2 regions of the Pseudocitrobacter corydidari genome follow, and region 2 is predicted to be linked to the other one. Evidence: predicted binding sites of a transcription regulator. Region 2 holds the regulator's gene; the other holds the start of a gene.
What was found. Region 2 encodes Fur, which represses iron uptake genes when iron is present. Its sites were predicted from a motif close to ATAATAATGAGAACNACTATCAA; they were not measured.
Positions count from the first base shown of each region.

Region 1: exbB (tol-pal system-associated acyl-CoA thioesterase) is a predicted target of Fur. The motif match lies at 3,278-3,300, and genes of this name have one in related genera.

Region 1 is NZ_CP087880.1:4,610,912-4,618,489, reverse strand. It holds gene G163CM_RS21590 (TIGR00645 family protein) at 1-228, opposite strand, end outside; gene G163CM_RS21585 (methyl-accepting chemotaxis protein) at 318-1,769, opposite strand; gene exbD (TonB system transport protein ExbD) at 2,050-2,475, opposite strand; gene exbB (tol-pal system-associated acyl-CoA thioesterase) at 2,482-3,216, opposite strand; gene metC (cystathionine beta-lyase) at 3,467-4,654, shown strand; gene yghB (DedA family general envelope maintenance protein YghB) at 4,921-5,580, shown strand; gene G163CM_RS21560 (AraC family transcriptional regulator) at 5,659-6,558, opposite strand; gene yqhD (alcohol dehydrogenase) at 6,757-7,578, shown strand, end outside.
Region 2 is NZ_CP087880.1:2,321,301-2,328,878, forward strand. It holds gene speF (ornithine decarboxylase SpeF) at 1-203, shown strand, start outside; gene pgm (phosphoglucomutase (alpha-D-glucose-1,6-bisphosphate-dependent)) at 262-1,902, opposite strand; gene seqA (replication initiation negative regulator SeqA) at 1,927-2,484, opposite strand; gene ybfF (esterase) at 2,668-3,432, shown strand; gene ybfE (LexA regulated protein) at 3,562-3,855, shown strand; gene fldA (flavodoxin FldA) at 4,006-4,536, shown strand; gene fur (ferric iron uptake transcriptional regulator) at 4,819-5,271, shown strand; gene G163CM_RS10825 (LysR family transcriptional regulator) at 5,325-6,191, opposite strand; gene G163CM_RS10830 (HAD family hydrolase) at 6,299-6,997, shown strand; gene chiQ (ChiQ/YbfN family lipoprotein) at 7,051-7,383, opposite strand; gene chiP (chitoporin ChiP) at 7,435-7,578, opposite strand, start outside.

The sequences.
Region 1 (7,578 bases), 2.3 Mb from region 2:
GGAGAACATCACCATCACCAGCAAACCGCCCACCAGCGTCATATCGACCAGCGATAACAACGTCAGGATAAGATCGGCTTCTGCCAGTTCAAAGATGTTAGGCAGAACGTGAAAGATCTCCTGAAAAAACTTAATCATCAACGCCAGCAGCGCCAATGAAAGGCCAAAATATACCGGGGCTAAAATCCAGCGCGACGCGTACATCGCATTTTCAAAAAAACGTTCCATAGTGTCCTGTCGATAAACTCAATTCGGCTTAGTATATCGCAACCATGCAACATCATTTCAACAATTCACATCAGCAATTTAGGGTTAGGTTACACCAACCTGAACACCGAAATCGCCGTTTTCAGTTCGCCGGTATAGCGCTGTTGCTGCTGCGCCACCTGCATGGTCTGCGCCACATGCTGGACGTTTTCCTGCACGCTGGCATCAATGCTGGCGATACTGCCCTTCATCTGCATCACGCTGGTGCGCTGCTGTTCGCTCATCGAAGAGAGGATTTCCAGCGAGTCCTGTAAGCCTTCAATATGCGTAATGATCGCCTGCATGGTATTTCCCGCCAGCTCGACCTGCTCAGCGCCCTGATGGGTGCTTTTCACCGAGGCGGCGGTAAGCTGGCGAATCTCTTTCGCCGCCTCTTCACAACGTAACGCCAGCGAACGCACTTCAGAGGCGACCACCGCAAACCCTCGGCCATGTTCGCCTGCGCGAGCCGCTTCAACCGAGGCGTTCAGCGACAGAATATTCGTCTGAAAGGCGATGCCGTCGATTAACTCAAGAATGCTATTAATCTGCTGTGATTCATCACGAATATGCATCATTGAAGCCGTCGCCGCGCGGATGTTTTCCCCGCCCTGCCTTGCGACATCGCACGCCTGTAAAACACGCTTGCGCGCCTCGCTGGCTTGTTCGCTGGTCAGTGACGCCGCGCTCGCCAGTTGCTCCATCGCGCTGGCGGCGATGGCAAGGGAATTGGCCTGGCTATCAGTACGTTCCGATAGCGCGGTATTGCGCTGCAAAATAGTGTGCGACGCGTCCAGCAACTGAACGACATTGCCACTTACCTGCTCCAGCGTATTACGCATCGCGCCAAGCGTGCGGCTAAAGGTACGGGCGAACGGCGAATGGCTGTTGTTTGATTCTCGCGCCAGGGTCAGGCTTCCGGGTTGACAATTAATGACCGCCGCCAGTTTCGCTACCTCACTGGCAGATATCGCATCCTGTTCCATACGCAACGCCAGTACGACCAGGAATAGGGTTTGCGCCACCACAAACGCACCATGCATCATCACCATATGCAGGCCGGTATGCATAAAAATAACGATGTGATAAAGGTTATAGGCCTGCAAATAGTTAAAGACTAAATGGTGCACCGCAATGACCGCCGCGCCCATCACCAACGGACGCCAGTCACGCCAGGCCAGCAACGCGGATAAAAGCACAAAAACAGAGAAGTGATATTCCGTTTCGCCTTCACCCAATTGAATAAGCAGTGCGGAAAAGGCCATCAGGATAAACGCAAAAAACAGTCTTGAAATTAATCGCCCGCGAAAAAGTGCAGTGACAAGCGTGGCCAGAATCGCCAACGGCGTCGCGAAAAATAGCGCCACCAGCCCATTCCCGGCTATCCAGCCCACAACCAGCGAGATAACCCAAAGCAGCCACACCAGCGCCAGCATCTGGCCGTCGGCCCGCTGGCGAATAGACGAAACAGAGATACTTTCACGCAGCGATCCGCGAGCTTTTATATTGTTTGATTTATCCATATTGTTCCGCACTGTACAGGTAATGTTATTAGTATTTTTAGCGCCATAAATAAGCGTAGAGAGTTTATTAACCATTACCAGCAGAGGGGAAGAATATATTCTTTGTGGTGATTTTAATTACTACTTAAAACAGAAAGAAATTTAATTTAAAGCAACAAAAAATAATTATTTGGGGGGAAGTATTTATTAGGGAAGCGGGTAGTTTGGCGCAGGACATGATATTGGCACTATCTGTCCCCTCTCCCCTTTGGGGAGAGGGTTAAGGTGTGGGGCGAGGGCTTTACTTCGCCCCCGCGTGTTCTTCCCCTACCAGACCAATTTTCAGATAACCAGCCTGATGCAGGGTGTCCATCACCTTCATCATCGTTTCATAGTCGACGGTTTTATCGGCGCGGAAGAAGATAGTGGTATCTTTCTTCCCTTCCGTCAGCGTGTTCAACGCGTTCACCATGTTCTCATCGGTAATAGGGTCATTACCCAGGAACATCGACTTATCTGCTTTCACCGACAGGTAGACCGGTTTTTCCGGGCGCGGCTGCGGTTGGCTGGAGGATGCAGGCAGATTGACCTTCACATCCACCGTCGCCAGTGGCGCGGCAACCATGAAGATGATCAGCAGAACCAACATAACGTCGATAAACGGCGTCACGTTGATTTCATGCATTTCGCCGTTATCGTCCAGATTTTCATTAAGACGCATTGCCATGGGGCATCAACCTACTCGTAATTTCTGTGCGGAACGTACCGGCTGGGTCACGCCGCTGGCGTGGAGGTCCAGGTCACGGCTTTGCAGCAGCAGAACCTGCGCAGCAACATCGCTGAGGTTTGCTTTATAGCTGCCAATCAGACGGGCGAAGACGTTATAGATAACCACCGCCGGAATAGCGGCGAACAGACCAATTGCGGTCGCCAGCAGCGCTTCTGCGATACCCGGTGCAACAACGGCCAGGTTGGTGGTTTGCGTCTGCGCAATACCGATGAAGCTGTTCATGATACCCCAAACGGTACCGAACAGACCGACGAACGGGGAAATCGCGCCGATGGTCGCGAGGTAACCGGTACCGCGGCTCATACTACGGCTCACGAAGGCAACACGACGTTCCAGACGGAAGCCGGTACGCTCTTTAATTCCTTCATTGTCTTCGGAACCCGCAGAAAGCTCGCGCTCGTCCTGCGCTTCATGAATCAGTTGCGTGCTTAGGCTTTTCGCGTGGAAGGCGGCGGCGATTTCGTGCGCCTGATCGATAGAGCGGGCTTCCGCTAACAGCTGCTGCTCGCGTTTGAGGCGACGCTTCTGGGAGAACAACTCTGCGCTCTTACTAAAGAAGATAGCCCAGGTGACTACGGATGCCAGAATCAGGCCAATCATAACCACTTTAACAACGATGTCGGCATGATGATACATACCCCAAACGGAGAGATCCGTCTGCATCAAATTATTACCCACTCTGTATCTCCAGGACATAAATCACAAAATCTGAGCACAATAATATCAAAACGACGTCGAATTGATAGTAGTTCTCATTAGTATTTACATAGTGACTCAAATCATACTTATTTTCCTTGCGCTTACGCAGTAAAAAAGTCACCACCGCGCTTTTTGAGAAATTTTCTGCTTTATGCGGTAAGAGCGAGTACATCCTGCAATAATCGTGATAGTTTAGACGTCCAGACGTATAAAAATGGGCAGGAGAGAGATGGCAGATAAGCACCTGGATACCGCGCTGGTCAACGCCGGGCGGAGTAAAAAGTACACGCAGGGTTCGGTAAACAGCGTCATTCAGCGCGCCTCTTCGCTGGTGTTCGACACCGTTGAGGCGAAGAAACATGCCACCCGTAATCGCGCGAAAGGCGAACTCTTTTATGGCCGTCGCGGCACACTCACCCACTTCTCGTTGCAGGAAGCGATGTGTGAACTGGAAGGCGGCGCGGGCTGCGCCCTCTTCCCTTGCGGCGCAGCGGCGGTCGCTAATACGATTCTGGCCTTCGTTGAACAGGGCGATCATGTGTTGATGACCAATACCGCCTATGAGCCGAGCCAGGATTTCTGCACCAAAATTCTGGGGAAACTGGGTGTCACCACCAGCTGGTTCGACCCGCTGATCGGCAGCGACATCGCGCACCTGATTCAGCCCAACACCAAAGTCGTGTTCCTGGAATCACCCGGTTCAATCACCATGGAAGTTCACGATGTTCCGGCGATTGTTGCCGCCGTGCGCAGCGTTGCGCCAGATGCAATCATTATGATCGACAACACCTGGGCAGCAGGCGTGCTGTTTAAGGCGCTCGATTTCGGAATCGATATCTCCATTCAGGCGGGCACAAAGTACCTGATTGGCCACTCTGACGCGATGGTCGGTACCGCGGTATCCAACGAACGCTGCTGGGCGCAACTGCGCGAAAATGCGTATCTGATGGGCCAGATGCTGGATGCGGACACCGCCTACATGACCAGCCGCGGACTGCGCACACTTGGCGTTCGCCTGCGTCAGCATCATGAAAGCAGCCTGAAAATTGCCGAATGGCTGGAACAGCATCCGCAGGTTTCCCGCGTGAATCATCCGGCGCTGCCGGGCAGTAAAGGCCACGAATACTGGAAACGAGATTTTACAGGCAGCAGCGGCCTGTTCTCCTTCGTGCTGAATAAGCGTTTAACCGATGCCGAGCTTGCGACTTACCTCGACAACTTCTCCCTGTTCAGCATGGCCTACTCGTGGGGCGGTTTTGAGTCGCTGATTTTGCCTAACCAGCCAGAACAGCTGGCGGAGATTCGCCCCGGCGGCGAAGTCGACTTTACCGGCACCCTTATTCGCTTACATATTGGTTTAGAAAACATTGACGATCTTATCGCGGATTTAGCAGCAGGCTTCGCGCGTATTGTGTAAAATAGCCTCAGGCCCGGCGGCGTTTCGCACCGGGCTGTCTGGTTAGCAATGTTCCTGAAGATACGCGCCGCGCAAAGCCTCGCGTATTTTCATGATTTTGAGAACAGTCTCTCTGCCGAATGGCCAGAACATCCCGGCGTAAACGCACAGTGCTCAGGTTGTTCTTATTCCTGAACAGCTGCGCGTGCGTTGTTGCGCGAGGGATCAAAGAGTTTCGGGCAATTCGGGAGTACAATAAGCGAAAATGCTGTTCCACAGGAAAGTCCATGGTCGTCATTCAAGATATTGTCGCCGCGCTCTGGCAGCATGACTTTGCCGCGCTGGCGAATCCTCACGTTGTGGGGGTGGTTTATCTGGTCATGTTTGCCACGCTGTTTTTAGAAAACGGTCTGCTTCCGGCCTCCTTCCTGCCGGGCGATAGCCTGTTGCTGCTCGCGGGCGCGCTTATCGCCAAAGGGGTGATGGGATTCGTGCCGACGGTGATCATTCTGACGACCGCCGCCAGCCTCGGCTGCTGGCTGAGCTATATTCAGGGGCGCTGGTTGGGCAACACCCGTACGGTGAAAGGCTGGCTCTCGCAATTGCCGGATAAATACCATCAACGTGCAACCTGCATGTTCGATCGTCATGGCCTGCTGGCGCTGCTCGCCGGGCGCTTTCTGGCGTTCGTACGTACGCTGCTGCCAACCATGGCGGGTATTTCCGGACTCTCTAATCGCCGCTTCCAGTTCTTTAACTGGCTGAGCGCGCTGCTGTGGGTAGGCGTCGTCACCAGCCTTGGCTATGCCATCAGTATGATTCCGTTTGTAAAACGTCATGAAGATCAGGTGATGACCTTTCTGATGATCCTGCCTATTTTCCTGCTGGTTGCCGGGCTGCTCGGTACGCTGGTGGTGGTGATTAAGAAGAAATATTGCAGCGCCTGAGGGCGCTGTATTTTTGAAGCCGGATGCGCTTTAAAGCCGGATGGCGCTGCGCTTATCCGGCCTACAAGGCCCTCTTGCCTAAACGATTTGAATCGCGCGTAATCGCGCCGCATCTTCTCCAGGCGTAATGCCGAAATAGCGTTTAAATTCGCGGCTAAACTGCGATGCGCTTTCATATCCCACCTGCATTGCCGCTGCGCTTGCTTTTAATCCATCATGCACCATCATCATTCGCGCCTTATGCAGGCGATAGGTTTTCAGGTACTGCAACGGTGACGTGCTGGTCACCGATTTAAAGTTATGATGAAACGCCGACAGGCTCATATTGGCTTCGGCGGCCAGTTGATCGACACTCAAGGATTCGGTGTACTGGCTTTCGATACGTTTCAATACCCGGCTTATCTGACTGAAGTGCGTCTGGCGGCTGACCAATGCCAGCAATGCTCCACCGCGCGGTCCGGTAAGCACATAGAACAACATTTCGCGGATAATCTGTTTGCCGAGGATGCGCGCTTCCAGCGGGCGTTCCATCACATCCAGCAGGCGCTCGGCCGCACAAAGGATCTCATCAGAGAGCGTCGCCGAGTTAATGCCGCTCGCCGCCATTGCAGGCTGAAAGCGTTCATCTTCCCCAATATCCATCAGCAGCTCCTGAAGCTGCAAAATATCGACGTTCAGACGTAACCCGGCCAGCGGCGCGGCCTCGGTGGCAAAGGTTTCACACTCAAACGGCAGCGGCACCGTCAGCAGTAAGTATTCATTGGCGTCGTAGCGGAAGGTACGTTCATTGATATAGCCAATCTTATAGCCAGAAAAGAGAAATATAATCCCAGGACGGTACATAACAGGCGTACGAGCGGCAGGCTGCGTACCGTAGATAAGCTGGATATCCGGCACCAAAGCACTGAGCTTTTGCTCATTACTTTTCAGTGACTTAACTTTATCCGTCAGCAACGCGCAAATCTCTTCCCGGTTCATATCCCCACTCTTCCGCCAGATTAATTCAGGCTTTCATTGTTGACCTTTTCGCTACTTTTCTCCAGTCCTATGGAGAAATGGGCAAGACATAGGCAGGAATGTGCATTGAGAGGATCGTCCCCAAAGACCACAATAGTCGTCATCCGGTAGCCACGGTTGCTACCCACTTTTTCTATCCTCCGATGAAGGAAACGAGCCATGTTTAATTTTGATCTCCATACCCCAACCCGTATTCTTTTCGGTAAAGGCGTTATTGAAAACCTGCGTGCGCAAATTCCTGCGGATGCTCGCGTTCTGGTGACCTACGGCGGCGGCAGCGTGAAAAAAACCGGCGTACTGGACCAGGTGTTAACCGCGCTGAAAGGTCTGGACGTTCGCGAGTTTGGCGGCATTGAGCCAAACCCGTCTTATGAAACGCTGATGCACGCGGTGAAAATTGCCCGCGACGAAAAAATCACGTTCCTGCTGGCCGTTGGCGGCGGTTCCGTGCTGGATGGCACCAAGTTCATCGCGGCGGCGGCGCATTACGATGCGTCTATCGATCCGTGGGAAATTCTGGAAACTTACGGCAGCAAGGTGAACAGCGCGATTCCGATGGGTTCCGTTCTTACCCTTCCGGCAACCGGTTCTGAATCCAATAAAGGTGCGGTTATTTCCCGTAAAACGACCGGTGACAAACGCGCATTTATGTCGCCGCACGTGCAGCCGGTGTTCGCGATTCTGGACCCGGTATACACCTACACTCTGCCGCCGCGTCAGGTGGCGAACGGTGTGGTTGACGCCTTCGTGCACACGGTCGAACAGTACGTCACCTATCCGGTAAACGGCAAAATTCAGGATCGCTTCGCGGAAGGTATTCTGCTGACGCTGGTTGAAGATGGCCCGAAAGCGCTGAAAGAACCTGAAAACTACGATGTTCGCGCCAATATTATGTGGGCGGCAACCCAGGCATTAAACGGCCTGATTGGCGCAGGCGTGCCGCAGGACTGGGCAACCCACATGCTGGGTCACGAACTGACC
Region 2 (7,578 bases):
CTGAAGGCGCACTCCCTTACCCACCGGGCGTATTGTGCGTTGTTCCTGGTGAGGTCTGGGGCGGTGCTGTGCTTAGCTATTTTGCCGCGCTGGAGGAAGGTATCAACCTGCTGCCGGGCTTCGCACCGGAATTACAGGGGGTTTATATCCAGGAGCATGAAGGCCGCAAAGAAGTGTGGTGTTACGTGATTAAACAGAGCTAACCTGCTCAACACGCCAATAAAAAAGGAGCCTTGCGGCTCCTTTTTTATTTATTCGCTTTTACGCGTTTTTCAGCACTTCACTAACAATCTCAACCGCTTCTTTCTCAATCTGCTTACGGTGTTCTTCACCAAGGAAGCTTTCGCAGTAGATTTTGTAGGCGTCTTCGGTGCCTGACGGACGCGCGGCGAACCAGCCGTTGTCGGTCATCACTTTCAGACCGCCGATGGATGCGCCGTTACCCGGTGCAGCCGTCAGACGTGCTGTGATAGGGTCACCGGCCAGCGTGCTGGCGCTCACCATCTCTGGGGAGAGTTTAGACAGCGCCGCTTTCTGTGCAGAGGTCGCACCGGCCTGCAAACGATTGTAGCTTGGCGCACCGAAGCGTTTTGCCAGCTCATTGTAATGCTCTTGCGGATTTTTTCCGGTGACGGCGGTGATTTCCGCAGCCAGCAGGCACATGATGATACCGTCTTTATCGGTCGACCACGGCGTGCCGTCGAAACGCAGGAACGATGCCCCGGCGCTCTCTTCGCCACCGAAACCGAAGCTGCCGTCAAACAGACCATCAACGAACCATTTGAAGCCTACCGGCACTTCCACCAGCTTGCGGCCCAGATCGTTAACCACACGGTCGATCATTGCAGAAGAAACCAGCGTTTTACCCACGGCGACATCTTTGCCCCACTGCGGACGGTGCTGGAACAGGTAGTTGATAGCAACCGCCAGATAGTGGTTCGGGTTCATCAGGCCCGCAGGCGTAACGATACCGTGACGGTCGTAGTCCGGGTCGTTGGCGAACGCGAGGTCAAACTTATCGCGCAGCGCCAGCAGACCGGCCATCGCGCACTCGGAGGAGCAGTCCATACGGATTGCGCCATCTTTGTCGAGATGCATAAAGCGGAAAGTCTGGTCAACCTGGTCGTTAACGATGGTCAGATTCAGCTTGTAGTATTCGCCGATACGTTTCCAGTATTCGATACCGGAACCACCCAGCGGATCGACGCCCAGCGTCAGGCCCGCTTTCTGGATAGCCGCCATATCGACGATATCCGCCAGCCCTTCGATGAACGGCTGCACCAGATCCATCTCTTTCACATGACCGGACGCCAGCGCGGCATCCAGAGAATTACGTTTCACGCCTTTCAGGCCATCGGCCAGCAGCGCATTGGCGCGATCTTCCACCACTTTGGTAACGTTCGTATCGGCCGGGCCACCGTTAGGCGGGTTGTATTTGATACCACCGTCTTCCGGCGGGTTGTGAGACGGCGTAATCACGATACCGTCAGCCAATGGACCACCTTTTTTGTTGTGGACCAGAATAGCATTCGACACAGCAGGGGTCGGCGTAAAGCCGTTATTTTCCTGCACAATGACATCCACACCGTTTGCCGCGAGCACTTCGAGTACCGAGATAAACGCCGGTTCAGAGAGCGCGTGGGTATCTTTACCGACGAAGCAAGGGCCGGTAATGCCGTTTTTCGCACGATCTTCGGCGATAGCCTGCGCGATCGCCAGAATATGAGGTTCATTGAAACTCTGGCGCGCCGCGCTACCACGGTGTCCGGAAGTACCGAACTTCACTGCATGCTCTGCGTTACCCACTTCCGGTTTCAGCACATAGTACTGAGACGTCAGTTGGGCGACGTTAATCAAATCACTCTGTTGTGCAGGCTGGCCCGCACGGTTATGGTTTGCCATTGCTTGATCCTTCTTATGCAAGGGTTAGATTGTGCCGCATACCTTTTCGATTAATTCAGCGGGGAACTGCATGGTTTGCATAATGTGTTCCACCATACTGCATTTACGACCGGTGTTGGTATTCGTGATCACCCAATATGGGGTTTCAGGTACCTGTTTCGGTTTAGTCTGATTACCGTTTTTCAGCAGGGTTTGCTCGTTGGCGGCAAAGTAGACACGCGTGCGCCCATGAAGCGATTCCGTCGCTTCGGCAAACGCGTTGTTATCCAGTTTGTAGAGCGTCGTCAGGATCAGCATAAAGCGATTGACGGCTTTTTTCTGCTCAGCATATTCGTCAGAGAGCAGCAGTTCACGCATCGCGCGAACTTTATCTTTCGCGGTTTTAACCGGTTTTACCTCGGCAACTGGAGCAACCTGAGCAGGCGCAACTTCAGCTTTGGCAACCGGAGCAGCAACAACAGGTTGTGATGCGGCGGAAAACTTCAGCATTCGCCGTAAAATGTCGGATGCGCTCTCGCCAATGTGCAGTGTGTGGGCGGCAATATAGCGATAGAGTTCGTCATCAACTTCGATCGTTTTCATCTTAATCCAGTGCAATAATTTTTCTGAATACAAGTTGCTGGGATTATATGTTCAAAACCCAACAGCGGATAGCGTCATACCAGGATAGCGGCAAAAATGGGATAAAAATCGTATCTTGCCCCTGAACGTGAGAATGTCCAACATAATACCCTAACCCGACAGAGCGAAAAAAAGAACTTTGCTATGAAATTGAATACCCGAGCGCAATCTGCACAAAACCTGCACAATAATTCCCCCATTCTGCTCGTTCACGGCCTTTTCGGTAGCCTGGACAACCTTGGCGTACTGGCGCGCGACCTGGTGACCGACCACGATATCCTGCAAGTGGATATGCGTAATCACGGTCTTTCTCCGCGAGCGGACGAGATGAACTACCCGGCGATGGCCCAGGATCTGCTGGATACCCTCGACGCCCACAACATTGAGAAAGCCACGGTGATTGGTCACTCGATGGGCGGCAAAGCGGTGATGGCCCTGACCGCGCTGGCTCCGGAACGCATCGATAATCTGGTCGCTATTGATATCGCGCCGGTGGATTATCATGTGCGTCGCCATGATGAAATTTTTGCGGCGATTAACGCGGTCACCAACGCAGGTGTCTCCTCACGCCAGCAGGCGGCAACCGTGATGCGCGAATTTTTAGCCGAAGAAGGTGTGATTCAGTTTCTGCTGAAGTCGTTTGTTGACGGCGAGTGGCGTTTCAACGTACCCGTGCTGTGGGATCAGTATCCGCACATCGTCGGTTGGGAGACGATTCCGGCGTGGGATCATCCGGCGCTGTTTATCCCAGGCGGAAATTCGCCTTATGTTACCGAAGCTTACCGTGACGACCTGCTCTCGCAATTCCCGCAGGCGCGTGCGCACGTCATTGCAGGCGCCGGGCACTGGGTGCATGCGGAAAAACCGGACGCGGTGCTGCGCGCCATCCGCCGATATTTAGCAGACTGATTAAAAACTCAACGACCGCGCGCCATTATGGCCGTGGTCGTTGGCGTGTCGGTTGCACTGATGTATGATTGCGCGCTGTCTGCACCGGGCGTTTCCCGGTAGCTTGTTTCCCCGAAGTCACTCTGAATCATGGCAAAAGAACAAACGGACCGCACGACAATTGATTTGTTCGCAAATGAGCGTCGGCCGGGAAGACCCAAAACCAATCCGCTTTCGCGTGACGAACAGCTGCGCATCAATAAGCGTAATCAATTAAAACGCGATAAAGTTCGCGGTCTGAAGCGCGTCGAGCTGAAACTCAATAACGATGCGGTAGATGCTCTGAACGAACTGGCAACCGCGCGCGATATGAGTCGCAGTGAGCTTATCGAAGAGATTCTGATGAGCCAGTTAGCCGTGCTTCGCGCGCAGGAAAAGCTCTGAAAATTTCGTAAAATCCCGCTTTCATGTAGCAGAGTGTGCAGTCCGGTACGATTGCTGATTCCGCACCCTTCTCTGTTCTGCTATGATTGCCCTTATCTGTGGGCAATACGCCACCACCATATCATTAAGTTTCAAGAGGTTATTTAACTCATGGCAATCGTTGGCATTTTCTTTGGTAGCGACACCGGCAATACCGAAAATATTGCAAAAATGATTCAGAAACAGCTTGGTAAAGACGTTGCCGACGTGCATGACATTGCCAAGAGCAGCAAAGAAGACCTGGCTGCATTCGACATTCTGCTGCTGGGTATTCCTACCTGGTACTACGGTGAAGCCCAGTGCGACTGGGACGATTTCTTCCCGACGCTGGAAGAAGTTGATTTCAATGGGAAACTGGTTGCACTGTTCGGCTGCGGCGACCAGGAAGACTATGCGGAATACTTCTGTGATGCGCTGGGCACTATCCGCGACATCATTGAACCGCGCGGTGCGACCATCGTCGGCCACTGGCCAACAGCCGGTTACCACTTTGAAGCGTCTAAAGGGCTGGCTGATGACGATCACTTCGTAGGTCTGGCTATCGATGAAGACCGCCAGCCGGAACTGACCGCTGAACGTGTAGAAAAATGGGTAAAACAGATTTCTGAAGAGCTGCATCTGGAAGAGATCAAAAACGCCTGATTCTTAATGCGGCGTGATTTTTTAAATCGCGCCGCATTAATAGGTAGAAGCAATCAAAATAATAGCTACAATTTTTTAACTTTTGAGCGTAAATCTGTACAATATCTTCTGAATTTAGCGAGTTTGCTGGTCAAGCCTCGTTTTCGAAATCTTTATTCGCCCAGGTCTTGCTGTTTTCATTTAGAAGGCGTCATTCTATAATGAGACGCATTACACTCGGTGCACTCTCTGTGTTACTTCCGCGTTTGGAAGTCAATCGTTTAGCAACAGGACAGATTCCGCATGACTGACAACAATACCGCATTAAAGAAGGCTGGCCTGAAAGTCACACTTCCCCGGTTAAAGATCCTGGAAGTGCTTCAGGAACCAGACAATCACCATGTCAGCGCGGAAGACTTATACAAACGCCTGATCGACATGGGTGAAGAGATTGGTCTGGCTACCGTCTACCGCGTTCTGAACCAGTTTGATGACGCGGGCATTGTCACGCGCCATAATTTTGAAGGTGGCAAGTCCGTTTTCGAACTGACTCAACAACACCATCACGATCACCTGATTTGCCTCGACTGCGGCAAGGTTATCGAATTCAGCGATGATTCCATCGAAGCTCGTCAGCGTGAAATTGCCGCGAAACACGGTATCCGCTTAACCAACCACAGCCTGTACCTGTATGGTCACTGTGCTGAGGGCGACTGCCGCGAAGATGAACACGCGCACGATGGCGTAGAGAAGTAATTTTCACACTGAAATGACAAAACCAGCTTACGGGCTGGTTTTTTTATGGTGGTCTATGGCTTCATTTCCATCACCATCCGCAGAAAATTGTCCCGTCCTTCATGCTCTCGCGTAGGATCCCAGGCCATCGCAATTTCCCACCCCACTTTGACATTAGCCAGTTCGACCATTTTTACCCCGGCGGGCAGAACGTTACAGATGCTCTCAGGCAAAAAGGCAATACCGTTACCGCCACCGATCAGCGCCAGTAAAGAATGCATATCGTCGGAAACGGATACCGCATGCACATCGGGAAACTGCTCGGCGAGGATGATGCGAACCTGCTCAGCCAGACACGGCGCGGCGTGCGTACTCAGTCGTAATAACGGATAGTGTTCAACAAGATGATGTAACCCTTCTTTTACAGACGCATTCGCGGGAACGGCAAGCACCAGACGCTCCTGTTTAATCACAAAATGTGACAGAGGCGGCAGAACGGGCAGCCGCAAGAAACCAATATGCAGCGCTCCTTCGAGCAGCATTCGGCACTGCACACTTGAAGGAATGTTGTTGAGCGAGACGGTGACATCAGGAAAACGCGCCTGAAAAGTATTAATCCATTGCGGCGTAAGAGAATATGTCGATAGCCCAAACCCGAGGGCGAGTTTGGCTGTCGCCCCCCGTTTGATATCCCCGGCAAATTTCCGCAATTCGCGGTAACGCACCAGAAATTCGCACGCCTCGGGATAGAACAATTTCCCCTGAGGTGTCAACGTTGCGCCATGACGTCCGCGGGTAAAAAGCACCAAATTCAAATCGTGCTCCAACGCCTGGATCTGTTTGCTTAACGCAGGCTGAGTGATACACAACGCATCTGCAGCGGCATGGTAACTCCCCTGCTCCGCGAGCGTAACAAATGCCTGTAGTCGGCGATTTTCCATTCCCGTTTTTTATCCCTGCGCGAAAAAATAGCATTATACATAGCCTCTGTTTCAACCGATTATCCATAAAAAGTCACAGGATGTTTTCAGAAGATACAGGGGGAAAAATGACTCAAGCGATGCCCGTACTGACTGCTGTCCTTTTTGATATGGATGGCGTGTTGATCGATTCTAACCTCGTGATTGAAAAGGCATGGAGGGAGGCAGGCAAGCTTTATAACCGGGATATCAGCGATGCGGATATTGCCCGGCACATTCATGGTCAGCCGGGGCCACATACGATTCACGCATTATTCAACGATCTTTCCCTGCAAGATCAGGCGTTCGTTCAGCAGTACATTATCGATGCAGAAAATAATGCAGATTACGATCCCATTAAGGGCGTTGCCGAGTTTATTACAGCCCTACACCATGCAGGGATCACCATCGGTATCGTCACCAGCGGCTGGCGCAAGAAAATCGATCGTGTCATTCATATGCTGGGCGCAGACGATGCTATTTCAACCGTTGTCGAACGTGATGACGTCGAAAGAGGAAAACCGTGGCCTGATCCCTATTTATTGGCGGCAACGCGGCTGGGGATCACACCAGATAAGGCATTAGTTTTTGAAGATTCCCACAGCGGGATCACCTCCGCTGTCAGCGCGGGTACGTACTGCGTTGGCGTAGGTAGCGAGGCGTTACAAAACGGTGGTCCGGAGTGTGCCGTAATCGATTTCAGTCACCTTCAATGGCACACCGATGAGGCAGGACAATTCGTCTTATCGCTTCGACCTGGGAATACGATAATGTTGATACCCGCTTAGTTTGCACATTCATGCAGCCGTGCCCGACAAGCAAGCTCATCGGGCACGTTATCTTAACGGGGAGTATTATTACTGCGAATTTCCTGCCAGATTAACCCGCAATCTTTCTTCACGGCCTGATCGTTACCGGTTTTTCTCGCCAGAATGCACGCCTGGTAATCGCTTACCCGCACGGTTTCCTGATTGGCAAACTGCTGGTGCGCCTTCTCCTGCTTCAGCACGTTCAGCACCTGCTGGCAGGCTTCGATTTTTTCCGGCGAGCCTTCTGCGGTGTTGATACAGGCGCTATAGGCATCTTTTAAACGCGTATCTTCTTTTGGTGCTTCAGACTGAGCGCAGCCCGCCAGCGCCGCGACCAGCGCAGCAATCATCACTGTTTTTTTCATGTTATTAGCCTTATACGACACGGCGGGCGCTGCGGCCCGCCTGAATACTTATCAGAAGATGGTGAACGGTGCGATAACCATGAATTTCACGTCGCGCTCATCCTGGAAGATGTTGCCGTAACCACCGCTCCAGCTCGGGATATCGGAGTGGTTGTCGTACTGGGTGAAGTGCAGTTTGAACAGCGTACCTTTCGC